One region of the Jeotgalibacillus sp. JSM ZJ347 genome, then DNA from elsewhere that is predicted to be linked to it. Evidence: a T-box and tRNA genes for the amino acid it is inferred to sense, from the RefSeq annotation. Region 1 holds a T-box; the other holds one or more tRNA genes.
What was found. A T-box is a leader RNA that pairs with one kind of tRNA and senses whether it is charged. The one in region 1 lies ahead of ACH6CZ_RS00950 (valine--tRNA ligase), so its partner is inferred to be a tRNA-Val.
Positions count from the first base shown of each region.

Region 1 (3,466 bases):
TCAATTTCATCAAATGTCAGACCGTCCATATTCATGAGTGCAAATCTTGAAGCATTCCAGATCTTATTGGCAAAGTTCCAGACTGATTCAACTTTTTCCATTGAGAAACGCAGATCCTGACCAGGTGATGAACCGGTTGTCAGTACATAGCGAAGTGAATCGGCTCCATACTGTGCAATTACATCCATCGGATCAATTCCATTGCCGAGAGACTTCGACATTTTACGGCCTTCTGCATCTCGTACAAGACCGTGGATCAGCACATCTTTAAATGGACGCTGACCTGTAAATTCTACACCCTGGAAAATCATACGTGATACCCAGAACGCGATAATGTCATAGCCTGTTACAAGTGCTGATGTAGGATAGTAGCGCTTAAGGTCAGCAGCTTCCTCATCCGGCCAGCCCATTGTTGAAAACGGCCATAATGCTGATGAGAACCATGTATCAAGTACATCTTCATCCTGATTCCAGTTTTCAATATCTTCAGGTGCTTCTTCACCTACGTACAGCTCGCCTGTTTCCTTATGGTACCAGGCAGGGATTCTGTGACCCCACCAGAGCTGTCTTGAAATACACCAGTCTCTGATATTTTCCATCCATCTCATATATGAGTTTTCAAAACGGTTCGGCACAAAGTTTACTTTTCCTTCAGTACCCTGAATGTCCATTGCCTGCTTGGCAAGCGGCTCCATTTTAACAAACCACTGCGTTGACAGATACGGCTCAACGACTGCTCCGCTTCTCTCTGAATGACCTACTGAATGCAGGTGCTCTTCAATTTCAAACAGTACGCCGTCTTCCTGCAGGTCTTTTACGATCTGTTTACGGCACTCAAAACGGTCCAACCCCGTGTATTTTCCGGCATTTTCATTCATAGAACCGTCTTCATTCATCACAAGGACGCGCTCAAGGTTATGACGGTTGCCGATTTCAAAGTCATTTGGATCATGTGCAGGTGTAATTTTCACAGCACCTGAACCAAATTCCATGTCCACATAATCATCTGCTACAATTTCGATTTCACGGCCGACAATCGGAAGCTTAACTGTTTTTCCGATTAAATGCTTGTAGCGGTCGTCTTCCGGGTGTACAGCAACCGCTGTATCGCCAAGCATTGTCTCAGGACGAGTCGTAGCGATTTCAATATGTCCGCTGCCGTCAGTAAGCGGGTATCTCATATGGTAAAATGCACCCTGTACGTCTTTATGGATAACCTCGATATCTGAAAGAGCGGTTTTCGTTGCCGGGTCCCAGTTAATAATGTATTCTCCGCGGTAGATCAGCCCTTTATTATAAAGGTCAATAAATACCTTCTGAACTGCTTTGGACAAGCCATCATCAAGCGTAAAACGTTCTCTGCTATAGTCAAGTCCAAGACCAAGCTTCGACCACTGTTCACGGATGTGCGATGCGTATTCTTCCTTCCACTTCCATGACTCTTCAAGGAATGCTTCACGACCAAGTTCATAGCGGGATTTCCCCTGCTCACGAAGCTTCTGGTCTACTTTTGCCTGCGTTGCAATTCCTGCGTGGTCCATTCCAGGAAGCCATAATACGTCATAGCCCTGCATACGCTTCATTCTTGTCAGGATATCCTGAAGCGCTGTATCCCAGGCATGGCCAAGGTGAAGTTTTCCTGTCACGTTTGGCGGCGGGATGACAATTGTGTATGGATCTTTACTTTCATCACTCTGTGCTTCAAATACTTTTTCTTTCAGCCACCATTCATAGCGGCCTTCTTCTATCGCTTTTGGATCATACTTAGTAGGCATTGATGTTTCGTTCATATGTCTTACCTCCATCAAAAAAATTTTTCAGCAGCGCTTAACAAATAGGCTATATTAAAGCTGGCTGTTGATTGCAGCTCCACGGGGGGACGCTTTCCGCAGGATCGGCGGTGAGCCTCCTCGTGCTTCGCACTGTCCCACCTGTCCGATTTCTCCTGCTGGAGTCGCCCCCCTTCCGCTAAAATCAACAGCTGTGCAGAAACTACAATGACCTTTAAAATAGCCAACAAATAAAAAAATCCCGTTCGCCATAAAAGGACGAAGGGATTTGATTCGCGGTACCACCTTTTTACACAGACTCATTCTGTGCACTTAATTCAGATAACGGCTTCAAACCGGCACCGGCTACTAATCGTTCACCGGTACTGCTCACAGGCGACTTCTGCAGGATCAATTCTGGAAATTCTCTCACCAAATGAATTTCTTCTCTGAAGAACGATAATCTGCATACTACTCCTGATCAATGCATCTCATATATGCTCTATCATAATCAAAATACTGCTGTTTCGTCAATAAAAATCGCAAAAAACCTCTCTCTGCATAAGATATCTTATGAATGCGCAGGAGAGGAGTTTATGATGGGAAAAAGATTGTTTCCAAAACCGAAGCCGCCATGGTGGAGAAAGTGCAGATGTACCCTTCAGAAAATCATTATTCCACTCTGTATCTTCCAGACAATCCGACTGCTTTTACTTCCATCCACTATTGACGTGTTAATACTCGGCTTTTTAGTAGGCATTGCGTGTGTACTTTATTTTGAATGGATTTGACTACTTGGAATCCGGATCAGCTCTCCTCTGTCAAAAGGGCGTCTTGATTCAAACTGATTTACTTTCATCAGCTGGAGCATCGGAACTCCATATCGCTCTGCGACAATTTCTGGTGTCTCGTCCTGCTGAGCGATATGTATTTTAATTACTGTACGCTCTTCTTCAAGTGCCTTAATGAACCGAGTAAAAGTATCTTCCCGATTTTTTTGATTGGATACTTCGTCTTCACTGTCTTCATCGTCCTTTGCTTCACTGCTTAACGCTTCGGTCTCCTCTTCACGGCTGGATTCATCTGCTTGTTCTGCAACCGGTTCTAAAATCGTTTCCACAGAAGGCTCTTCAGTGACAGGTTCAGCTGCCGACACTTCACCTGCCTCAACCGCTTGTTCTGTTTTTTGATCTTCCTTAACAGCTTCTTCTGTGGCAGCCATTCCCTCCCACTGTTCCAGAGGGTTTGGGAGAACTCTTAATTCCTCACGTGTTTCTTCAGGTTTATGCTTTTCAGGCTCAGAAATCCCTTCAATCATAATGTCAGCAGTCACATTTAATATCCCGTCTTCAGGAATTTCATAATCTACATGATCGATATATACTTCAACATCCTGCTTTCTTAGCACTCTCGCCGATGATATTGAGATCGACAGCGGAAAGTGGTGTTCAAAATAGATGAGATCTTCCATCACAGTCGATTCCTGTACTTCTGGGTCCTTAAGGTCACGATATTTTTCAGTTCCGGCTTCATAGCTGCCTTCTCCTGCGAGATGAAGTGTACCTTCCACAACAAGCTGATCAGCGTGCTCAGTAATTGAAACGCTCGGCTCAAATGAAAGCGAGCGCAATTCACTCAGTACATGCTTACCCTTAAAAATGATATTTTCCTGCAGTTTATAAATTGTATTTTTAGCC
Region 1 covers NZ_JBISEN010000001.1:197,020-200,485, reverse strand. Annotated here, with positions in the region: gene ACH6CZ_RS00950 (valine--tRNA ligase) at 1-1,790, opposite strand, end outside; T-box leader at 2,042-2,263, opposite strand; gene ACH6CZ_RS00945 (hypothetical protein) at 2,366-2,560, shown strand; gene ACH6CZ_RS00940 (hypothetical protein) at 2,542-3,466, opposite strand, start outside.

Region 2 (3,466 bases), 800 kb from region 1:
AAATGGAATTGAAGCGATGCCGGATGGTGGCGTTCTGACGATTGACGTATCCCAACAGTCCAAAGGATATATACTGACTGTGGCAGACCAGGGACATGGAATGAGCGAAGAAGAAATCAACAGACTCGGTGAACCTTACTTTTCAACTAAAGAAAAAGGTACCGGCCTCGGTTTAATGGTGTCTTACAGTATTATCAGAGCGATCGGTGGCAGTGTAAAAGTATCGAGCGAAAAAAATCATGGAACAACTTTTGAGATTTCTCTTCCAGTGTATAGAAAAGATCAGTAGCCTGAGGCAATGTCCCGGCTACTTATTTTTTGAATGTATCATTTAGTTTTATTATATGTTTTTAATTATATTCTCTAGCGGATAATCTTCAGGGTTGATCATGGACTGTTGATCCAAAGCCATTTTGGCAATTTCCCGCCCGATAAAAGGACCTGAAGTTAAGCCTGATGAACCGAGCCCATTCACAAAGAAAAGCCGGTCAATACCCGGGAAAGGACCTGCAACCGGGAGAAAGCCTGGTGTAAACGGCCTGTACCCTACTCTCGTTTCAAGTAAGGTAGCATGTGCCAGATCTCCTGCTATATCCAACGTTTTATTCAGCACTTCATACATCCCGCCAGCCGTAACTTTATCATCCATTGGTACATCATTTTCATGTGTTGTTCCTGCAACGATCCGTTGATCATCAAATGCAAGTAAATACTGGTCTCCAGGCGGCATGACAACAGGTAATTGTTCTGTTGATCCTTCAACACCTAAATGGACAATTTGTGCTTTCTGATACGACACGTCTACCTCTACGCCCACCGTTTTTAAAACTTCCTTTGCCCATGCGCCTGCAGCAAGTATGATACGATCAGCTGTAAGCTCTTTCCCGTCTACATGGACACTTGTCACCTGACGATCTGTAATTGCTAGGGATGCATCACCAGTTATCAATCTGCCGCCGTTTTTTTTGATCCCGTTAATCAGCGACTGTCTGAGCTTTTTACCATCTACCCTTGCAGCACCTGAGACGTGCAGTCCATAGAAATCTTCAGTAAGAAACGGGAAACTGTTTTTTACGTCTTCAGCATTTAGTGGAGTAAGCTCACCGATTTCAGGCGCATCTTCTTTCTTTTTCAATGCACGTTCAATCATTTTGTCTCTTTTTATCTCATCTTTGTGAAGTACGAGTCCACCTGTTTGTTTGTATCCGGTATCCGTCTCTCCGTCTTCTTTCAGATGATTGATCAGCTCAGGATAATAAGCTGCACCTTCTTTCACAAGAAAATACCACTTTTTATTTCGTCTTTGCGATAGCCACGGGCAAATAATACCAGCAGCGGCACCTGTTGCCTGCCCTTTGTCTTCACGGTCAATCAGAATGACTTCACAATCCTGCTTTGATAAGTAGTAGGCAGCGGTAGCGCCTGCTATGCCACCACCTATGACAATGATTCTTTTCATATTAACACCTCATTTAATCTCTTATTTTAAAACAATAACTGATTGACAACTAATTGTCTAAAAGGTATGATAATACTTGTCTTCATACATATCATGATTCCGTAGCTCAGTTGGGAGAGCGCCACCTTGACAGGGTGGAGGTCGCTGGTTCGAGACCAGTCGGAATCATACGTGAGAACGCTTGTCCTTTAAGGGATTGAGCGTTTTTCTTTTTGTGCTTGGCTCTGTTAAAGGTGGCTGGTGATTTCCGCTCCAGGGGGAACGCCTTCCGCAGGTGCGCCGTTTTATGGCGCCATCCTTGCCTCCTCGTCGCTGCGCGCCTGCGGGGTCTCACCTGTCACGCTTCTCCTGCTGGAGTCGTCCCCCTTCCGCTGCAATCACCAGCTGTGCTAAAACAACGTTGGGCTTTAATATATATCCTTAAATAAATTTTCACTCTTAACCTTCAATACTTCTGCAAACCCTGTGACCTGATTTAATCAAAAAACATCCCGGCTGCGGATCAATATCCGGAACCGGGATGCTTTAGTTATGCTTTAGCCGTTTGCAGGTTGTTTTTATCTCTTCTCTTCCATACAAACTGAAGGACTAGCAGTGCGACAAACAGCCCTGCACCAAGTAAATCTGAGATTCCTTCAGGATAGATCAGCATCAGACCTGCAGTCAATGCAAGAATCCGTTCAACCGGATGAACCGGTCTGTACCAGTATCCAATTACTGCTGCACCGATTGCTGTCATTCCCGCAAGTGCAGTAACGACTGAGAGAGTGATTTCTCCTGCATTCGTATCAATCAATAGCAGCTGAGGAGAAAGTACGAACATATACGGAATGATAAAGGCCCCTATGGCAAGCTTGGCGGCATTGATCCCGGTTCGTATCGGTTCCCCGCCTGATACCCCTGCGGCGGCAAACGCTGCGAGCGCTACCGGTGGTGTTATATCAGCCACGATACCAAAGTAGAATACAAACAGGTGAGCAGCAAGTGGCGGTACATCAAGCAGGATCAGCGCCGGTGCTGCAATTGTTGCAGTAATAACATAGTTTGCAGTTGTTGGTGATCCCATACCAAGAATAATCGCTGCAAACATTGTAAAGAATAAAGTCAGTAGTAAGATACCGCCTGAAAGGTCTACCAGACCATTTGCAAGCTTCAGACCAAGTCCTGTACGTGTTACAACCCCTACAATAATACCCGCACAGGCTGTTGCTACAGCAACAGATAAGGCTGTTCTTGCCCCATCTGCCAATCCATCGAAAAACTTTCTAATATTAATTCGTGTATCTTTACGAATTAAGCTCACAAGAATAGTAATGACGATTGAGTACAGTGCTGCCCTGATAATTGAATTACCATCAAGCAGTAAGAAGATAACCGCAAAAATTGGTGTTAATAAGTAAATCTTTTTAAGTACTTCTGACTTTTTAGGAATTTCTGAGTCAGGTAATCCTGTTAGACCAATTCTTTTCGCTTCAAAGTGTGTAATAATCCAGATTCCCGCAAAATAGAGTAAGGCAGGAATTGTAGCGGCTTTGGCAATTTCCCAATACGTGACACCGCCGATGAATTCAACCATCAGGAAAGCTGCTGCACCCATGATTGGCGGCATCAGCTGTCCACCGGTAGAAGCGGCTGCTTCTACACCGCCGGCGAATTCTTTTCTGTAGCCAAGGCGTTTCATCATCGGAATTGTAAATGAACCCGACGTTACAACGTTCGCAACAGAACTACCGCTGATCGTTCCCTGCATCGCACTTGAGAAAATCGCCACTTTTGCAGGTCCACCGATTGCTTTACCGGCAAACGCAACGGCCAGATCATTAAAGTACTGACCAATACCTGTTTTCACAAGGAAAGCCCCGAATAACAGGAATAAGAATATAAATGTAGCTGATACATATAATGGTGTTCCGAATATACCTTCTGATGAAATAAACATTGTATTAACCAGCGCTTCAAGGTCAAGCCCTCTGTGACGCAGGAAGCCAGGCATTTGAGGCCCGAAAT
Region 2 covers NZ_JBISEN010000001.1:1,001,746-1,005,211, forward strand. Annotated here, with positions in the region: gene ACH6CZ_RS05095 (ATP-binding protein) at 1-289, shown strand, start outside; gene ACH6CZ_RS05100 (NAD(P)/FAD-dependent oxidoreductase) at 341-1,459, opposite strand; tRNA gene ACH6CZ_RS05105 (tRNA-Val) at 1,555-1,627, shown strand; gene ACH6CZ_RS05110 (TRAP transporter permease) at 1,989-3,466, opposite strand, start outside.
Region 2: it encodes a tRNA-Val, which carries the amino acid that the T-box ahead of ACH6CZ_RS00950 (valine--tRNA ligase) is inferred to sense. The anticodon was not compared.